Regions from separate parts of the Pseudomonas sp. CAU 1711 genome, predicted to be linked through region 1. Evidence: riboswitches for the same ligand, from Rfam matches in the RefSeq annotation. Region 1 holds a riboswitch; each other region holds the start of a gene.
The links. Region 1 has a riboswitch for cobalamin ahead of AAFN46_RS01085 (energy-coupling factor ABC transporter permease). Riboswitches for the same ligand answer to the same signal wherever they lie in the genome.
Positions count from the first base shown of each region.

Region 2: another riboswitch for cobalamin. It lies ahead of cobG (precorrin-3B synthase); the one in region 1 lies ahead of AAFN46_RS01085 (energy-coupling factor ABC transporter permease).
Region 3: another riboswitch for cobalamin. It lies ahead of cobO (cob(I)yrinic acid a,c-diamide adenosyltransferase); the one in region 1 lies ahead of AAFN46_RS01085 (energy-coupling factor ABC transporter permease).
Region 4: another riboswitch for cobalamin. It lies ahead of AAFN46_RS00470 (TonB-dependent receptor); the one in region 1 lies ahead of AAFN46_RS01085 (energy-coupling factor ABC transporter permease).

Region 1 covers NZ_JBDQQT010000001.1:246,447-251,275, reverse strand. The annotation lists gene AAFN46_RS01095 (response regulator) at 1-264, shown strand, start outside; gene AAFN46_RS01090 (heme-binding protein) at 362-850, shown strand; gene AAFN46_RS01085 (energy-coupling factor ABC transporter permease) at 935-1,615, opposite strand; cobalamin riboswitch at 1,669-1,864, opposite strand; gene AAFN46_RS01080 (hypothetical protein) at 1,966-2,106, shown strand; gene AAFN46_RS01075 (MFS transporter) at 2,212-3,363, shown strand; gene amrS (AmmeMemoRadiSam system radical SAM enzyme) at 3,550-4,620, opposite strand; gene amrB (AmmeMemoRadiSam system protein B) at 4,613-4,829, opposite strand, start outside.
Region 2 covers NZ_JBDQQT010000007.1:58,858-63,686, reverse strand. The annotation lists gene AAFN46_RS09535 ((2Fe-2S) ferredoxin domain-containing protein) at 1-8, opposite strand, end outside; gene AAFN46_RS09530 (cobalt-precorrin-6A reductase) at 5-739, opposite strand; gene cbiE (precorrin-6y C5,15-methyltransferase (decarboxylating) subunit CbiE) at 736-1,938, opposite strand; cobalamin riboswitch at 1,992-2,188, shown strand; gene cobG (precorrin-3B synthase) at 2,277-3,572, shown strand; gene AAFN46_RS09515 (precorrin-8X methylmutase) at 3,569-4,195, shown strand; gene AAFN46_RS09510 (precorrin-2 C(20)-methyltransferase) at 4,192-4,829, shown strand, end outside.
Region 3 covers NZ_JBDQQT010000007.1:34,125-38,953, forward strand. The annotation lists gene bluB (5,6-dimethylbenzimidazole synthase) at 1-476, opposite strand, end outside; gene AAFN46_RS09390 (cobyrinate a,c-diamide synthase) at 473-1,765, opposite strand; gene cobO (cob(I)yrinic acid a,c-diamide adenosyltransferase) at 1,881-2,492, opposite strand; cobalamin riboswitch at 2,610-2,828, opposite strand; gene AAFN46_RS09400 (class I SAM-dependent methyltransferase) at 2,890-3,552, opposite strand; gene AAFN46_RS09405 (C40 family peptidase) at 3,549-4,064, opposite strand; gene AAFN46_RS09410 (C40 family peptidase) at 4,141-4,746, opposite strand; gene AAFN46_RS09415 (NAD-dependent deacylase) at 4,816-4,829, opposite strand, start outside.
Region 4 covers NZ_JBDQQT010000001.1:104,452-109,280, forward strand. The annotation lists gene AAFN46_RS00465 (cobalamin-binding protein) at 1-593, shown strand, start outside; gene AAFN46_RS00470 (TonB-dependent receptor) at 694-2,577, opposite strand; cobalamin riboswitch at 2,658-2,865, opposite strand; gene dxs (1-deoxy-D-xylulose-5-phosphate synthase) at 2,917-4,821, opposite strand.

The DNA.
Region 1 (4,829 bases):
GTGCGCAGCCATGTCGCCGGGCGCGAGCGCCAGGCCCTGAGCCAGGCGGCCGCCGAGCGCCTGGCACGCCTTTCCGGGCGCGAGCGCGAAGTGCTGGTGCGCATAGTCCAGGGCATGAGCAACAAGGAGATCGCGCGCGAATTCGACCTGTCGCCGCGCACCGTGGAAACCTATCGGGCCCATGTCTTCGACAAGCTCGAGGCCGACTCGCTGGCCCAGCTCATCCGCCAGTACGCCAGCCTGCTGGACCCGTCCTCTCCGTAGCGCTACGGAGGCCAGGGCGTAGCCGACCGCATACCGCCGTCGCCCGGCGCCGAGCACACTGGCCGCTCCTCAACTCGCCGCACAGAAGGACATAGCCATGCCTCGTTACCCTCTCGCCGCACTGTTCTGCGCCCTGACTTTCACCGGCGCCGCCCAGGCCGCCGTGCTGCAGGAAAGCAACATCTCGACTGCCGACGCCCAGCGACTGGTGACTGCCACCGTCAGCGCCTGCCAGGCCAAGGGCTACAACGTGAGCGCCGCGGTGGTGGACCGCGCCGGCCTGCTGAAGGCATTCGCGCGCGCCGACAATGCCGGCCCCCACACCATCGAGTCCAGCCGCGCCAAGGCCTTCACCGCCGCGTCCACCAAGGTGGCGACCCTGACCATGATGGAAAACGCGCAGAAGAACCCGGGCGCCAGCAACCTGACCGATATCCCCGGCTTCCTCCTGCTCGGCGGTGGCGTTCCGCTCAAGGCCGGCGACAGCCTCATCGGCGCCATAGGCGTGGCCGGCGCCCCGGGTGGCCATCTGGACGCCCAGTGTGCCGATGAGGTCCTGGCGGCAAACGCCGCGCTGTTCGAGTAAGAGGCCGTCGCGCCAACCCGCCTCACGGGCCGCGTTGGCGCGACGCCGAGACAGCCGGAGCGGAACTCCGGCCGGGCGGCGGGATCAGGCCGGCTGGTGCAGGCGCACGTTGAACAGCGGGCCCTGGCTGTAGCGGGACAGGGACTTGGCGAGCGCCAGCACGCCGAGGTCGACCAGCGGCTCGAGCAGGATCACGCTCATGTAGGCCAGGCCGAAGCTGCCCACCGAGGCCAGGTTGTCGGCGCCGAAACCGTTGCCGTAGAAGGCCCAGAAGGCCACCCAGGCGACGATGCCGCCCTGGTAGGCGGTGGACAGGGCCAGCGCCTGCTTGTAGGAGGTGTCCACATAAGCGGTGCGCGCCGGGATGATGCGCCTGGCCAGCAGCTGGATGCCCCACAGCGGCAGCAGCAGGGTGGTGACGTTCATGCCGTACTGCGGCAGGTCGAACTGGGCGAAGAGCAGGCCCTGGAGCAGCAGGCCGGTGGCCAGACCGACGGCCGCGGCGCCGGCACCGAACAGCAGCAGCAGGGTCGAGCCGAGGATCAGGTGCACCTCGGAGACGCCCACCGGATGGTGCGGCAGGACCTCGAAGAAGCAGAACACCAGGGCCGTGGCGATCAGGCTGCGCAGGGCCAGGGCCAGCGCGCCGCCGTTGTCGCGCAGGCTGTCACGGGCCAGCTTGAGGCTCAGGCCAAAGGCGGCGCTGGCGGTGGCATAACTGAGCAAGAGCTTGGCGCCTTCGACGACGCCGGGTTCGATGTGCATATGGGTTCCTTTGCCGCGCCCACCGCGCGGCGATCTGGATGAGAGGGTCGGGCGCGGGGCCCCTGGGCGATGGCAGGTCTCCTGGCTCGCGGCTCGGCGCTCCGCCCGCCTTCCCGGCCTGGGGCCAGTGGCGTGTGGGCTTCGCTCGCCGCTTACAGTTGCGGGGGCAGCCAGGGCGTTGGCGACATGCGCCGCACCCTGTTCCCTTTTCATCCGCCCGCAGGCGGAACCATCGGCGGCCACCTTAGCGCTCCGGCCCGACAAAAGACAGCCCGTCCGCCGCGCGTTGACCCCGACCAGCCCCGGGCCTAGACTGCGCGGCCCCATTCCCGACCACACGCTCTACCGCCATGCTGTCGCTCGCCCACCTGCCCTGCTCCGCCCAGCCCGATCCCGAGCTGCTGGCGCGCACCCGGCCGGGCGACGCCAAGCTCAAGCGCCGGCGCAGCGTGCTGTTCGCCTTCACCTTCTCTCCTCCCCGCTGCCGCTGAGCCTTCCGCGGCCGCCTCGGCGCCGCTCCATCGCCTCGCGCGCCCGCCGCGCGGGGGCTCATCGCTATTGGCCGCGCCCGGGCCGCAAACGGGCGGGAGAGAGATATGCATCGCTGGTCATTGTTCGTCCTGATCTTCGCCGTGTCCGTGGTCGGCCTGAGCATGGGCGCCACCCTGCCGCTGGTGGCGCTGCGCCTGCACCAGACCGGCTTCGGCAGCCTGGTCATCGGCCTGATGTCCGCCCTGCCGGCGGCCGGCATGATGCTCGCCGCCCTGCTGGTGAACCGCCTGTGCCGTCAGTTCAGCGGCCGCTCGCTGTACCTGGGCTGTTTCGTCCTGTGCCTGCTCGGCCTGCTCGCCCTGCTGGCGGAGGCGCCGTCGCTGGTGCTGCTGGTCGCCGCGCGCCTGCTGCTGGGCCTGGGCATGGGCGTGCTGGTGATACTGGGCGAGAGCTGGGTCAACGAGCTGTGCAACGAAAGCAGGCGCGGTCAGGTGGTGGCGCTGTACGCGGCCTGCTTCACCGGCTGCCAGCTGGGCGGCCCGCTGCTGATCAGCCTGTTCGGCGCCGCCAGCGCCTGGCCGGTGCTGCTGGTGCTGCTGGCCAACCTGCTGGCCCTGGCGCTGGTCTGGCACAGCCTGCCGGCGCACGGGTCGGAGCCGGCCGAGCAGGCGCCACGGCGCTTCTCCCTGCTCGGCTTCGTCCGCGTGGCGCCGGCCCTGTGCCTGGGCGTGCTGTTCTTCGCCTTCTTCGATGCCGTGGTGCTGTCGCTGTTTCCGCTGTACGCCGGCGCCCACGGCTGGGCGCTGGGCGTGGCGGCGCTGATGGCCAGCGTGATCCTGGCCGGCGACATGCTGTTTCAGGTGCCGCTGGGCTGGCTGTCCGACCGCCTCGACCGGCGCGCCCTGCACCTGGCCTGCGGGGTGCTGACCCTGGCGCTGGGCCTGGCCCTGCCCTGGCTGATCGAACAGCGCACGCTGCTGTGGCCGGCGCTGGTGCTGCTCGGCGCGGCCGCCGGCGGCATCTATACCCTGGCCCTGGTGCTGATCGGCCAGCACTTCCGCGGCCCCGACCTGATCACCGCCAACGCCTGCGTCGGCCTGCTGTGGGGCGTCGGCAGCCTGCTCGGCCCGCTGCTCAGCGGCGCGCTGATGGCCAGCGGCCCGCAGGGCCTGCCGCTGGCGCTGTGCCTGGCCGCCAGCCTGTTCGTGGTGAGCGCCGCCGGCGCCCTGCGGCGCAGGGCCGCGCGCACGGCCTAGGTGGAGTGTGGCTCCCCTCTCCCCATGGGAGAGGGGCCGGAGGTGAGGGCCACGTCAGACGGCTCGGAGACGCTCCCTCACCCCAACCCTCTCCCGGAGGGAGAGGGGCTAGCACCTAGGATGGGTCGAGCCGCGCAGCGATTCCCATCGCCGTCGCATCGGGGGTTCGCCACATGGCGCCCCTGCCTAGGCGCTCAGGCGCACCGGGATGCGGCGCTGGCCGAAGGCGCCGGCGAAGGGGCGGAAGCGCCCGACCAGGCGCCGGCCGCAGGCCAAGCAGTGGCCGTCGTCGTCGAGCCGGTAGTGCAGGATGCGGTGCCAGTCGCGCACGATCAGCGCGGCGCCGCAGCCGGGGCAGAAGGTGGTGCCGCCCTCGGTGTCGTGCACGTTGCCGGTGTAGACGTGGCGCAGGCCCTGGGCCAGGCCGATGGCACGGGCGCGGCTGAGGGTCTCGGGCGGCGTCGGCGGCACGTCGAGCATCTTGAAGTCGGGATGGAAGGCGGTGAAGTGCAGCGGCACCTCCTCGCCCAGTTCGTCGCGCACCCAGCGGCACAGCGCCTCGATCTCGGCATTGCCGTCGTTGTAACCGGGGATCAGCAGGGTGGTGATCTCGGTCCACACCTGCGTCTCGTGGCACAGGTAGACCAGGGTATCCAGCACCGGCTGCAGGTGGGCGCCGCTTAAGCGGAAGTAGAACTCCTCGGTGAAGGCCTTGAGGTCGACGTTGGCCGCGTCCATCGCCGCGTAGAACTCGCGCCTGGGCTCGGCATGGATATAGCCGGCGGTCACCGCCACCGGGTGCAGGCCCAGCGCGCGGCAGGCCCGGGCGGTGTCGATGGCGTACTCGGCGAAGATCACCGGGTCGTTGTAGGTGAAGGCCACGCTGGCGCAGCCGGCCTCGACGGCGGCGCGGGCGATGCGCTCGGGGCTGGCCTGGTCCAGCAGGCTGTCCATCTCGCGCGACTTGCTGATGTCCCAGTTCTGGCAGAACTTGCAGGCCAGGTTGCAGCCGGCGGTGCCGAAGGACAGTACCGAGCTGCCGGGCAGGTAGTGGTTGAGCGGCTTCTTCTCGATCGGGTCGATGCAGAAGCCGGAGGAACGGCCGTAGGTGGTCAGCACCATCTGCTCGCCGTCGCACTGGCGCACGAAACAGGCGCCGCGCTGGCCGGCGCGCAGCTTGCAGTCGCGCGGACACAGGTCGCACTGGATGCGGCCGTCTTCCAGGCGGTGCCACCAGCGGCCGGGATAGTCAGTCATGGTAGGCCTCCCGCCACTTGCGCACGGCGTAGCGCGACAGGCGCAGCTCGGGGTGCCAGAAGTCGGCCGCCAGGCCGGCCTTGTGCCTGAGCTCGGCGAGGAACTCGGCAGGCTGCGGCAGATGCGCCCAGACCTGCGGCAGGAAGGTGACGCGCTGCCCGGCGAACTCCAGCACCAGGCCGTCGTGCCCCGGGCGCAGCAGCGCCAGG
Region 2 (4,829 bases), on a different contig from region 1:
GTGTTCATGGGTTCTCTCGCAGCAGCGGCCGCAGGGCCTGCCACAGTTCATCGGGATCGGCGAAATGGCGCTGCACCGCCGGCAGTTCGGGACGCGCCAGCAGCAGCACCGGCAGGCCGCGCTCGCGGGCCACCTGCAGCTTGGCCTCGGTGGCGTTACCGCCGCTGTTCTTGCTCACCAGCACATCGAAGCCTGCGGCGGCGAACAGCGCGCGCTCCTCGTTTAGCTCGAACGGGCCGCGGGCGGCGATGCAGCGCGCGCGTGGATGTTCGGGCTGGGCATCGAGCAGGCGCAGGGTCCAGTGCTGGTGCGCGGGAATCTCGTCGAGATGCGCCAGCGGCTCGCGGCCGAGGGTGAAGAAGGGCTTGTGGAACGGCTGCAGCGCCCGGACCAGCGCGGCCCAGTCGGCCACCTCGCGCCAGTCGTCGTCGGGCCCCGGCTGCCAGTCGGGACGGCGCAGCGCCCAGCAGGGCACGCCGGCCAGGTGCGCGGCGGAGGCTGCATTGGCGCTGATCTGTGCGGCGTAGGGATGGGTGACGTCCAGCAGCAGATCGAAGCCTTCGCTGCGAATGAAATCGGCCAGGCCCTCGGCACCGCCGAAACCGCCCACTCGAATCTGACAGCTCAGATCGCCGGGCACCTTGCCCAGCCCGGCCAGGCTGTACAGATGCTCGGGGCCCAGGCGGCGGGCCAGGCGCAGCGCATCGCCGACGCCGCCGAGCAGCAGCATGCGGGTCATGGTTTGTGCACGTGCAGCAGGGTGATCGGCAGGGCGCTGCGCCAGGTGTCGAAGCCGCCCAGCGCCTGTGCCTGGGCCACGGCGATGCGGGTCAGCTCGCCGCCATGCTGTTCGCGGAAGGCCACCAGCATCGCCTCGCTCTGCAGGGTCACGGCATTGGCGATCAGCCGGCCGCCGGGCTTGAGCGCTTGCCAGCATTGCTCCAGCACGCCGGGCACGGTCACGCCGCCGCCGATAAAGATGGCGTCGGGCGCTTCCAGCCCGGCCAGGGCTTCGGGCGCCTCGCCGGCCACCAGTTGCAGCTGCGGCGCGCCGAGGGCGTCGCGGTTATGCGCGATCAGCTGCTGGCGGCCCTCGTTGGCCTCGATGGCGATGGCGCGGCAGCTCGGATGGCTGCGCAGCCACTCGATGCCGATCGAGCCGCAGCCGGCGCCGACATCCCACAGCAGCTCGCCGGGGCGCGGCGCCAGGCGGGCCAGGGTGATGGCGCGCACGTCGCGCTTGGTCAACTGGCCGTCGTGGCGATAGGCCTCGTCGGGCAGGCCGACGGTCAGCGGCAGCGGCTGCACGCCGGCATCGGCGCGGCACTCGACGGCCAGCAGATTAAGTGCGGCGACTTCTTCCACATTCCAACTGGCGGCCAGGCCATCGATGCGCCGCTCCAGCGGCCCGCCGAGGTGCTCCAGCACGCTCAGGCGGCTGGCGCCGAAGCCGCGCTGGCGCAGCAGGGCGGCGAGGGCGGCGGGACTGCCGCCGTCGTTGCACAGGATCAGCAGGCGCTGGGCTTGATGTAGATGCGCAGTAATGCTGGCCAGCGGGCGCGCCACCACCGACAGCAGGGTGACCTCCTGCAGCGGCCAGCCCAGCCGCGCGGCGGCCAGGGAGTAGGAGGAGGGCGCCGGCAGCACCAGCATCTCGCGTTCACTCACCTGGCGCGCAAGGCTGGCGCCGACGCCATAGAGCATGGGGTCGCCGCTGGCCAGCACGCAGGTCGGCGTGCCGCGCCGCTGCAGCACCGGCTCCAGGGCGAAGGGGCTAGGCCAGGCCTGGCGCGGGGCGCGGATGCACGGCGGCAGCAGCTCCAGCTGGCGCGGCGCGCCGACGATGCACTCGGCCGCCAGCAGCGCGCGCCGCGCCGCCTTGCCCAGGCCGGCATAGCCGTCTTCGCCGATTCCCACCACCGTCAGCCACTGCGCCATCGGCGCCTCCTACCTGTTGTCGAGACGCATGTCGCTGCGCCGGGCAAAGCGGGCATAATAGCGCCTTCGTCGGTGCCCGGCCCCCCATGGGGCATATGCGGGCCTAAGAGGGAACACGGTACAAGCCGTGGCTGCCCCCGCAACTGTAAGCAGCGAGTCGCTCCACATCCGCGCCACTGAGTAATCGGGAAGGCCGTGGGGCGGCGAGGACCTGTCAGCCAGGAGACCTGCCGACGACGCAGTCGCGAGTGCCAACATCGGGCGGGGTGTACCGATGCCGAGGAAGCCCCCGGGCTTGCTCTGGTCCGGTCGCCGCGTCGTTTTTTGTCGGTGACCGTTTGAAACCCGCTGCCCCTGCCACCTCCGCTGCGCATCCCTCGGCTTGCCCGGGGCTGTGGCGCGTCGTACCCGCACGCGACGGCGGCATCTGCCGGGTCAAGCTGCCCGGTGGCCTGCTCAGCAGCGCCCAGGCCCGCGCCGTGGCCGAGGCCGCGCACCTGTGCGGCAACGGCGTGCTGGAGCTGACCAACCGCGGCAACCTGCAGATTCGCGGCGTGCGCGAGGCATGCCAGGACCAGCTGCTGCGGCGCCTGCTGGCCGCCGGCCTGGGCCCGCGCGACCCCGCCGCCGACGATGTGCGCAACCTGCTGCTCAGCCCAGCCGCCGGTCGCGACTCGGCCGCCCATCTCGATACCCGGCCGCTGGCCGAACGACTGCTGGCGCTGCTGCAGGACCGCCCCGAGTTCCACGGCCTGTCCGCCAAGTTCGCCCTGCAACTGGACGGCGGCGAGGCCCTGGCCATGCTCGACCACCCGCACGATATCTGGCTCAGCGCCTTGCCCGGTGGGCAGCGCCTGGCCTTCGGCCTGGCCGGCAGCCCGCGCGACGCCGCGCTGGGTGCGGTCGCGGTCGCCGACGCGGTACCACTGGTGGAGGCGCTGCTGCGCCTGTTCCTGCGACAGGCCGGCGAACATACGCGCATGCGCCAGCTGCTGGCCGAGCGGCCGCTGGCGGCATTTCTCGCCGATCTGCCCGTGGCGCTGGAGTCCGCTCCGGCGCGGCCGGCACGCCTGCGGCAGGAGGGCCCGCCGCTGGGCGTGCATGCCCAGGTCCAGGCAGGATTGGTGATGCTGCTGGCCGGCGCGCCGTTGGGGCGACTGCAGGCCGAGCAGCTGCAAGCCCTGGCCGAACTGGCCGAGGCCGAAGGCAGCGGCGAACTGCGCCTGACACCCTGGCAGGGCCTGCTGCTGCCGGATGTGCGGGCCGAGCGCCAGGCCCGGGTGGCCGAGGCCATGCAGGGCATCGGCCTGCTGCTCGATGCCCGCGCGCCGCTGGCCAGGATGCTCGCCTGCAGCGGCAGCGCCGGCTGCGCCAGGGCGGAGGCGGACACCAAGGCCGACGCCCGGCGCCTGGCCGAGCGCCTGGCGCCGGGCTGCGCCCAGGTGCATCTGAGCGGCTGCCCGCGCAGCTGCGCCGCCGCCCATGTCGCGCCCTACACCCTGCTGGCCCGGCCCGGCGGGCGCTACGACCTCTATCGACGCGAGCGGGGGCAGGCCGGGTTCGGCCGCCCGCTGGCGTCGTCCCTCGACATCGACCAAGCCGGCGACTGGCTCGCCGCAGGAACGCCCGAATGATCGATTACATCCGCGATGGTCAGGAGATCTATCGCCAGTCCTTCGCCACCATCCGCGCCGAGGCCGACCTCGGCGCGATTCCCGCCGACCTGGAGAAGCTCGCCGTGCGGCTGATCCACGCCTGCGGCATGGTCGACGTGGTGCAGGACCTGCGCTTCTCGCCCGGTGCCGGCGCCGCCGGCCGCGCGGCGTTGGCCAGCGGTGCGGCGATTCTGTGCGACGCGCGCATGGTCGCCGAGGGCATCACCCGCGCGCGCCTGCCGGCGAACAACCCGGTGATCTGCACCCTCAACGAGGCGGACGTGCCGCAGCGGGCCCGCGAGCTGGGCAACACCCGCTCGGCGGCGGCGCTGGAGCACTGGCGCGAGCACCTGGAGGGCAGCGTGGTGGTGATCGGCAACGCGCCCACCGCGCTGTTCTACCTGCTGGAGATGCTCGACGCCGGCGCGCCCAAGCCGGCGCTGATTCTCGGCATGCCGGTGGGCTTTATCGGCGCGGCGGAATCGAAAGACATGCTCGCCGCCGACAGTCGCGGCGTGCCCTATGTGATAGTGCGTGGCCGCCGCGGCGGCAGCGCCATGGCCGCCGCGGCGGTCAACGCCCTGGCCACGGAGGTGGAATGATGCGCAAGGGACGTCTGCTCGGCCTCGGCGTCGGCCCCGGCGATCCGGAGCTGATCACCCTCAAGGCTCTGCGCCTGCTGCAGTCGGCGCCGGTGGTGGGTTACTTCGTGGCCAAGGCCAAGGCCAGCAAAGGCCAGGGCGGCAACGCCTTCGGCATTATCGAGGCCCATCTCACGGACGAGCAGCGCCGGCTGCCGCTGGTCTACCCGGTGACCACCGAGAAGCTGGCGCCGCCGCTGTCCTACGAGGACGTGATCGCCGACTTCTACGACACCTGCGCCGTGCAGATCGCCGCCGAGCTGGACGCCGGCCGCGACGTGGCGGTGATCTGCGAGGGCGACCCGTTCTTCTACGGCTCCTACATGTACCTGCATGACCGCCTGGCCGAACGCTACGAAGCCGAGGTGGTGCCCGGCGTGTGCTCCATGCTCGGCTGCGCCTCGGTGCTCGGTACGCCGCTGGTGTACCGCAACCAATCCTTGAGCGTGCTCTCCGGCGTGCTGCCGGAAGAGGAGCTGGAACAGCGCCTGCGCCATGCCGAGGCGGCGGTGGTGATGAAGCTCGGGCGCAACTTCGACAAGGTGCGCCGGGTGCTGCAACGCCTCGGCCTGGCCGAGCGTGCCCACTATGTGGA
Region 3 (4,829 bases), on a different contig from region 1:
GGATCGAACAGCGACACCCAGCCCAGCCCCAGGCCCTCGGCGCGGGCCGCCAGCCAGAGGTTCTGGATGGCGCAGGCGAGCGAGGCCAGGTCCATCTGCGGCATTGTGCGACGGCCGAACACATGGGCCTCGCGCCCGTCCATCAGCGCCGCCACCAGCAGCTCGGCGCAGTCGCGAATGCCCTCGACCTTGAGCCGCATGAATTCGTCGCTGCGCTCGCCCAGGGCCTCGGCGGTGCGCACCCGCTCGGCCTCGACCAGGCCATGGATGGCCTCGCGCAGCTCGGGCCGGGTGATGCGGATAAAGCGCCAGGGCTGCATCAGGCCGACGCTGGGCGCCTGGTGCGCCGCCCGCAGCAGGCGCGCGAGCAGCTCGGGCGCCACCTCGCCGCCGGCGAAGTGGCGCATGTCGCGGCGCTCGGCGATGGCGCGGTAGACCGCGGCGCGTTCCTCGGGGCTGAAGGCGTGGTCGCTCATGGCTGCAGCAGCTCGGCCGTCGCCCTGGGGTTGGACGGCAGGTAGAAGTGGATATAGGAGGCGGTCAGGCGGCCGCTGCGGTACACCGCCTCGGCCACCGCCTTGCCGTTCGGGCAGACGCCCCTGGCCAGCGGCGCCGCGGCGCAGTCCAGCACGGAATGGTGGTAAGTATGCCCGCGCAGCATGCCTTCCGGCAGCTCCACCTGCTGCAGGGCCAGGGCGGCCAGGCGCGGCTGCATGCGCGCGCTGCCCGGCAGCAGGCCGAGCAGCTCGGCGCCCTCGCCCTGCTTGTCGGTCAGCGCGTCGAGCAGGTAGAGCATGCCGCCGCACTCGGCGAGCAGCGGCTTGCCGGCGCCATGGTGGGCGCGGATGGCCTGCAGCATGGCGCGGTTGCCGGCCAGGGCCGCCAGGTGCAGTTCGGGATAGCCGCCGGGCAGGTACAGGCTGTCGACCGCCGGCAACGCCGCATCGGCCAGTGGCGAGAAGAACACCAGCTCGGCGCCCAGCGCGCGCAGCAGGTCGAGGTTGGCCTGGTAGAGGAAGGCGAAGCTGGTGTCGCGCGCCACGCCGATGCGCACGCCGCGCAGCAGCGGCTCGATGACCTGCGCGGCGGGCGCGGCAAAGCTCACCGGCTCGGGCAGCAGCATGCCGGCGCTGGCCAGCAGGGCATCGGCGGCGGTGTCCAGGCGGGCGTCCAGGTCGGCCAGTTCCTCGGCCTGGATCAGCCCCAGGTGGCGGCGCGGCAGCTCCAGCGCGGCGCAGCGCGGCAGGCCGCCGAACCAGCGGATCGACTCCGGCAGGCTGTCGCGCAGGATGCCGTTGTGCCGCTCGCTGCCGGTGCGGTTGGCCAGCACCCCGGCGAACGGCAGGTCGGCCTGGAAATGCGCCAGCCCATAGGCCAGGGCGCCGAAGGTCTGGGCCATGGCGCCCGCCTCGATCACCCCCAGCACCGGCACGCCGAAGCGCCGCGCCAGGTCGGCGGCCGAGGGCGCACCGTCGAACAGGCCCATGACGCCCTCGATCAGGATCAGGTCGGCCTCGCCCGCCGCCTGCCAGAGCAGGCGCCGGCACTCTTCCTCGCCGACCATCCACAGGTCGAGCTGGTACACCGGCGCGCCGCTGGCGCGGGCGAGGATCATCGGGTCGAGGAAGTCGGGGCCGCACTTGAACACCCGCACCTTGCGCCCGGCGCGCGCGTGCAGGCGCGCCAGGGCGGTGGTGACCGTGGTCTTGCCCTGGCCGGAAGCGGGGGCGGCGATCAGCAGGGCCGGGCAGCTGCGAGCGCTCATTGCCCTCTCCCCGGCCCTCTCCCGCACGCGGGAGAGGGAGAAGTGAATCCGCGGCCATTACGAGCGACTCCCCTCGCCCATTTATGGGAGAGGGGCTGGGGGAGAGGGTAGTGACTCAAAACTCCACCCCTTTCTGCGCCTTCACCCCGGCCTTGAAGGCGTGCTTGACCAGGCCCATCTCGGTGACGGTATCGGCCGCCTCGACCAGGCCCGGCTGGGCGCCGCGGCCGGTCACCACCACATGCTGGGCCAGCGGGCGCGCCTCGATATCGGCGAGCACTTGGTCCAGCTGCAGGTAGCCGTGCTTGAGGGCGATATTCAGCTCGTCGAGCACCACCAGGCCGATGCTGTCGTCGGCCAGCAGACGGCGCGCCACCTGCCAGGCCTCGGCGGCCATGGCGATGTCGCGCTGGCGATCCTGGGTCTCCCAGGTGAAGCCTTCGCCCATGACGAACCACTGCACTTCATCGGGGAAGCGGCGAAAGAAGGCCTCTTCGCCGGTGCTGGCGGCGCCCTTGATGAACTGCACCACGCCGACCCTGATGCCGTGCCCCAGGGCGCGGGCGACCATGCCGAAGGCCGAGCTGCTCTTGCCCTTGCCGTTGCCGGAATGCACCAGCAGCAGGCCGTACTCGTCCTGGGCCTGCTCGATCTTCTGGTCGATCAGCGCCTTCTTGCGCTGCATGCGGGCGCGGTGGCGGGCGTCGCGTTCGGCCGATTCGCTCATCTGGGGCTCCTGGGCGCGCGGGCGCCGTGCACGCCCGAGGCGGGCGCAGTCGATCGGGGCAGGAGGGACAAAGGCGGCGGCCGGGCACGGGCCCGCGACCGCAGAGCCCGCCGCACTGCCGTGGAAAACGCGACAGGCCGGTCTCCGGGCTCGCGAGCCGGGCCTGGGGCCCGCAGGTCGCGCCTTCCCGTGCAGAGGCACAGTGGCATAGTGCGACCCTTGTCTCGCCTACCGTTGCGGGGGCAGCGCCGGATTGCTCGTCAACGAATGGACCGGCTTCCCTGTTTCACCCCTCGCACGCCATGCGTCGGGGGCACCTGTTGCTGGCGCGCAGGGTAGAGGCTGGGGCCGGGAGCGTCAACGCCACGGCGCCTCAGTGGCGCGCCTGCGTGCCGGCTCAGCGCTTGCGGCACAGGGTCAGGCCGTCGCCCAGCGGCAGCAGGCTGAGGTCGACGCGGCTGTCGCGCTTGAGCGCCCGGTTGAGCGACTGGATGGCGCGGGTGTCCTGGCTGTCCGGGCTCTGCTCCAGCACCCGCCCGCTCCACAGCACGTTGTCGAACAGGATCAGCCCGCCCCTGCGCACCAGCGCCAGGGCATGCTCCAGGTACACCGGGTAGTTGGCCTTGTCGGCGTCGATGAAGATCAGGTCGAAGCTCTCGACCTCGCCGGCGCGTTCCAGGGCATTCAGGCTCTCCAGCGCCGGCGCCAGACGCAGTTCGATGCGCTCGCCGACGCCGGCCTCGTACCAGTAGCGCTCGGCGATGGCGTTGTACTCGCCAGGCAGGTCGCAGCAGATCAGGCGGCCGTCGGCCGGCATCGCCTGGGCCATGCACAGGGCGCTGTAGCCGGTGAAGGTGCCGATCTCGAGAATCTTGCGCGCGCCGCTGATCTGCACCAGCAGGGCCATGAACTGACCCTGCTCGGGCGCTATCTGCCAGCGCGCCATGGGCAGCTGCGCGGTCTCTTCGCGCAAGCGCTTCTGCAGCGGCGACTCGCGCAGGGAGACGTCGAGCAGGTACTGGTAGAGGGCGTCGTCGAGGCTCAGGGTGCGGTTGGTCATGGTTGCTGCGCCAGGTGCCGGCCGGCCAGCACGCGCTTGCCGGTGAGGAAGGTCTTCTGCCAGTAGGCCTGGCTCAGATGGTCCAGGCGCACCGTGCCGCCACTGGACGGCGCGTGGACGAAACGCCCCTCGCCGACGTAGATGCCGGCGTGGCTGACCTTGCCGCCGCCATCGGTGGCGAAGAACACCAGGTCGCCGCTCTGCAACTGGTCGCGGTTCACGCTGGGCGCACGTATCAGGATCATCTCGCGGGTCGAGCGTGGCAGGGCGATGCCGGCCGAGTTGCGGTAGACGTAGCCGATCAGGCCGCTGCAGTCGAAGCCGCTGTCCGGTGTATTGCCGCCGTAGCGGTAGGGCGTGCCGACCAGGCCGATGGCGCTGATCAGCACATCGCTGGCGCTGGCGTCGGTCGTGGCGAAGGGGCTGGGGGAATGTTCGACGGGAGGGTTGCCGGCGCAGGCGGTGAGCAGCGCGGCGAGGGCTAGCAGGGAGAGACGAGCCGTGAAATGCATGGGGCGGGCGTCCTGGCCGGAATGCGCCCTACTCTGCCGGCTCGCGGCCACGGGTGCAAGCCCGCGGCCGGATGCGCTAGCGCTGCTGGGTCTCGGCTTCCTGCTCCGGGGCCAGGGCCAGCACGCGCTTGGCCTCCATGTAGCTGCGGCTCCAGTAGCTGTCGTCGAGGCTGTCGATGCGCACGCCGCCGCTGCGGCTGCTGCTGGAGTGGATGAACTGGTCGTCGCCCAGGTAGATGCCGGCGTGGCTGACGCGGCCGCGGCCACGGTTGTTGAAGAAGATCAGGTCGCCCGGCTCCAGCTCGTCGCGGGCCACCAGCGGCGCGTCGAGATTGATCATCTCGCGGGTCGAGCGCGGCAACTGCATGCCGGCCTCTTCCCTGAACAGGTAGCCGATGAAGCCGCTGCAGTCGAAGCCGGTCTTGATCGAGGTGCCGCCGAAACGGTACTTGGTGCCGACCAGCGCCAGTCCTTCGCTGAGGATGCTGTCCGCCAGCGAGGGCAGTTCGTAGGGCTTGTCGTCCGTGATATCAGCGGCCAGCTGCTCGTCGGTCATGTACTCGACCGGCTCCTGCGACTGCTGTTGGGCCAGATCCATCTGGGACTGCGGCGCCTGGCTGGCGCAGGCCGCCAGCAGGGCTGAGAGTGCAATGGGCACGAGGGGTGCGAAGCGCTTGAGCATGGGCACGACCGTGTCTTCTGGTTCTTGGATGGTGGGCGACTATGCCGTCTGTCGGCATGATTTGCAAATTCAATGCCCGGAAA
Region 4 (4,829 bases), 140 kb from region 1:
TGGAGACCCTGCTGGCCCTGCGCCCCGACCTGCTGCTGCTATGGCCGGACAGCGTGCCGCAAGCCCAGCGCGCGCAACTGGAGTCCTTCGGCATCCCGCTCTATGTCGGCGAGCCGCATGATCTGGAGGAGCTGGCCGGGCAGTTCGCCGAGATCGGCGCGCGGGTCGGGCACGGCGAGCGCGGCCGGCAGCTGCGCGACGAGTTTCTCCAGGGCCTGGCCGAGCTGCGCCGGCAGTACCGGCGCGAGCCGCCGCTGGCGGTGTTCTACCAGGTCTGGCACCAGCCGCTGTACAGCATCGGCGGGCGGCAGATCATCGCCGACGCCCTGGCCGTGTGCGGGGCGCGCAATATCTTCGCCGACCTGCAGCTGCCGGCGCCGCAGGTCAGCGTCGAGGCGGTGCTGAGCCGAGCGCCGCAGGTGATACTGGCCGGCAGCGAGGAAGAACTGCAGCACTGGCGGGCCTGGCCACAGTTGCCGGCGGTGCGTCTGCGGCAGCTGTGGGTGGTGCCGGACAAGGGCCTGGAACGGCCCAGCTTCCAGATGCTGGCGGCTACCGAGAAGCTCTGCGCGTTGCTGGCTCGGGCCAGGTAGGATCGGCCCTCAGGAGGCAAGGATGGCGAGCTTGCTCGCGCACTTGCATTGGCGAGCAGAGGGCTCGGCGCCGCCCTCGCTCCTATGTCAGCGGGGCCGCTTACAGCTCGGGCGTCCAGACAAAGCCGAGCAGCGCGCTGCGGCCCTCCTGGCTGTAGGCATAACGCTGGCCTTCGTGCTGGTACAGGGCGCGCTGGTAATCCTTGTCCAGCAGGTTGTCGATCTTCGCCTCCAGCTTCAGCTCGGAACTCGTCTGCCAGCTGCCGCGCAGGCCGACTAGGCCGTAGCCGCCCAGTTGATACTGATTGTTCGGGTCGTCGTAGCTGCTGCTGACGGCCTGCCAGCTGGCGCCGACGGCGAAGTCGCCGAAGCTGCGGTCCAGATCCAGGCTCAGGGTGCGACGGGCGCGGCGGTTGAGGGTGTGGCCGCTGTCGCGGTCGCGCGGGTCGACGAAGGCCACGCCCAGCTGGCCCTGCCAGCCGAACAGTTCCTGCTGCAGCGCTGCCTCGAAGCCGTGGATGCGTGCCTTGGCGATGTTCTGCGGGATGAAGTCCTGATCGTTGGCGATGGCGTCCTCGATATCGGTGCGGTACAGCGAGGCCTCCAGGCTGGTGCTCTCGGCCAGCTGGCTGCGCCACTGCAGCTCGTAGCTCTTGGAGTGCTCGGGCTTGAGGTTCGGGTTGCTGTAGTCCGGGTAGTAGAGGTCGTTGAAGGTCGGCGCGCGGAAGCCTTCGCTGTAGGACAGGATCAGGTCGTTGGTGGCGTTCAGCGGCAGGGTCAGGGCGCCGCTCCAGGTGTTCTCGCTGCCGAACTGCTCGTTCTTGTCGTGGCGCAGGCCCAGTTCGGTGGAGAAGCTTTCGCCCTGGTAGCGGTGCTGGACGAAGGCCGCCTGGTTCCAGCGCTGCTGCTGCGCGAAGGCGGTGTTGCTGTTCAGCTGGTCCTCGTACCAGTCGCCGCCCAGCAGCAGGCTGTGGCTGTCGTTCAGATCCAGGGTGTTGAGCCAGGTGAGCGAGTCGCGGTAGGTGTTGAACACGCCGCGCTCGGCGCTGAGCTTGTCCAGGCTCTTCTCGCGGTTCTCGGCGTGGCCGAGTTCCAGGCGGCTGCTCCAGGCGTCGTTGATCTGCGCGTCGAGGTAGCTGGAGACGCTGCTGAGGCTGAAGTCGCTGTAGGGCTGCTGGCCGACCGACTCGAAGGTGGCCATGTCGAAGCGGCCGAAGGGGTTGTCGAACTCGCTGCGGCCGCGCTGGTCCAGCACGTTGATGCCGGCCTCCAGGCTGTCGCTGAAACTATGGCTGAGGCTCAGGCTGAAGGCCTTGTTGCGATAGGCGTCGTGGTCCTGGTCGGAGTCGTAGGAGGGGCCGGTGCGATCGATGCCGTCGGTTTCGTCGAGGCTACCGGCCAGGCTGAAGCGGGTCCGTTCGTCGCCACCGGAGAGGCCGGCGCTGCGCCGCCAGCTGTCGTTGCTGCCATAGCTCATGCGTACGAAGGGGCGCAGGCCGTCGCCGGCGCTGCGGCGGGTGAATATCTGCACCACGCCGCCGATGGCGTCGGCGCCATACACCGCCGAGCGCGGGCCGCGCAGCACCTCGATGCGCTCGATCTGCTCGACATTGAGGTGCTGCAGGTTGCTGTCGCCGGAGCTGGCCGAGCCGATGCGCATGCCGTCCACCAGCACCAGGCTCTGGGCCGACTTGGTGCCGCGGATATACAGGCCGGCCAGGCTGCCGGTGCCGTTGCTGGTGACCTGAACGCCGGGCACGCGGTTGAGCAGCTCGACCACCGAGGTGGGCTGCAGGCGCTCGATATCGGCGCGGGTGAACACCGTGCTGGCGCTGCTGCTGGCGGCGCGCTGCTGCACCTCGCGATTGGCGGTGATCAGGGTTTCGGGCAGCTTGATCGCAGCCTCCTGCTCGGCGGCCGGGAGGGTGCCGGGAAGCAGGGCCGCGGCCAGGGCCGAGAGGGGCAGGGAATGGGACAGCTTCATCGATGATCCTCAAAGGTTCGCGCTTCGAGGAGGGCCGGCACAGGCGCGCGGCGGCGCCTGACGGCGCGGCCCTCCGCAGCACCAGTCGAAATCCAGCGGGCCGGTCTCCGGGCTCTCGACACCGATCCGCCTGCCTTCCCGGGGGGAACCCAGTGGCGTTGCGCGGACCTGCAGCCAGGCTGCGGTCGATTACCGTTGCGGGGGCAGCGCCGGGATTGCTTATGCAGCGCACCGGCTTCCCGATTATCGCCGGCCTGTGGCCGGCGCACCCGATGGAAAGCAAAAACGCCGCGCACCTTAGTGCACGGCGTGTTGCAGCTCAAGCGAGTTTAGTCGGGTTCAGCTTGAGCGCGGCTCAAGTTGCTGCAGGCGGCGACACACGGCGGCCCCGATGCCGGCCGCGTCCAGGCCGCACTCGGCGAGCATCTGCGCCGGCTTGGCGTGTTCCACGTAGTAGTCCGGCAGGCCCAGGTGCAGCAGCGGCTTGAGCAGGTTCTCGGCGGCGAGGAACTCGCTCACCGCGCTGCCTGCGCCGCCCATCACGGCGTTTTCCTCGATGCTCACCAGCAGCTCATGGCTGGCCGCCAGCTCGCGCAGCAGGGCCTGGTCCAGCGGCTTGACGAAGCGCATGTCGACCACCGTCGCATCCAGCTTCTCGCCCACCTGCAGGGCCTCGGCCAGTTGCACGCCGAACACCAGCAGGGCGACCTTCTGGCCCTGGCGGCGCAGCACCGCCTTGCCGATCTCAACCGTCTGCAGCGCCGGCTCGATGGTCGCGTTGGGGCCGCTGCCGCGCGGGTAGCGCACCGCCGCCGGGCCCTGGAACTGGTAGCCGGTGGAGAGCAGCAGGCGCAGTTCGTTCTCGTCGCTGGGGGTCATCACCAGCATGCCGGGGATACAGCGCAGGTAGGACAGGTCGAAGCTGCCGGCGTGGGTCGGGCCGTCCTCGCCGACCAGACCGGCGCGGTCGATGGCGAAGGTGACGTCGAGGTTCTGCACCGCCACGTCGTGGATCAGCTGGTCGTAGGCGCGCTGCAGGAAGGTGGAGTAGATCGCCACCACCGGCTTGGCGCCGTCGCAGGCCAGGCCCGCGGCCAGGGTCACCGCGTGCTGCTCGGCGATGGCCACGTCGAAATAGCGCTCGGGGTAGCGCTCGCTGAAGGCCACCAGGTCGGAGCCTTCCTTCATCGCCGGGGTGATGCCGACCAGGCGCGGGTCTGCGGCGGCCATGTCGCACAGCCACTGGCCGAACACGCTGGAGTACTTGGGCCCGGAGGCCTTCTTCGGCTGGCCGGTGGCCTGCAGCGGCTCCAGCTTGGTGATGGCGTGGTAGCCGATCGGGTCGGCCTCGGCCGGGGCGAAGCCCTTGCCCTTCTTGGTCACCACATGGAGGAACTGCGGGCCGTCCAGGTCGCGCATATTGCGCAGGGTGGCCAGCAGGGTGGGCAGGTCGTGGCCGTCGATGGGGCCGACGTAGTTCCAGCCCAGCTCCTCGAACAGGGTGCCGGGCACCAGCATGCCCTTGGCGTGCTCCTCGACCTTGCGCGCGATCTCCCAGGCGCCCGGCAGGCTGGAGAGGATCTTCTTGCTGCCCTCGCGCACGCTGGCGTAGGTGCGGCTGGAGATGATCTTGGCCAGGTAGTTGGACAGGCCGCCGACGTTCTTGGAGATCGACATGTCGTTGTCGTTGAGCACGACGAGCATGTTGGCCTTGACGTCGGAGGCATGGTTGAGCGCCTCGAAGGCCATGCCGGCGGTCAGTGCGCCGTCGCCGATCACCGCCACCGCCTTGCGTTTGCTGCCCTGCATGCGCGCGGCGATGGCCATGCCCAGTGCGGCACTGATGCTGGTGCTGGAGTGGCCGACGCCGAAGGTGTCGTATTCGCTCTCGCTGCGCCGCGGGAAGGCGGCCAGGCCGTCCTTCTGGCGCAGCGTGGCCATGCGCTCGCGGCGGCCGGTGAGGATTTTGTGCGGATAGGCCTGGTGGCCGACGTCCCATACCAGGCGGTCGTCGGGGGTATCGAAGACGTAGTGCAGGGCGATGGTCAGCTCGACCACGCCGAGACCGGCGCCGAAGTGCCCGCCGGTCTGGCCGACGCTGTACAGCAGGTACTGGCGCAGCTCGTCGGCGAGGGTCTCCAGCTCGCTCTCCGCCAGGCGGCGCAGGCCGTCCGGGGTGTCCGCGCGGTCGAGCAGGGGCGTGGCGGGGCGCTCGCGAGGGATCTCGTGAAAGGTGGTCGGCATCAGGCGAA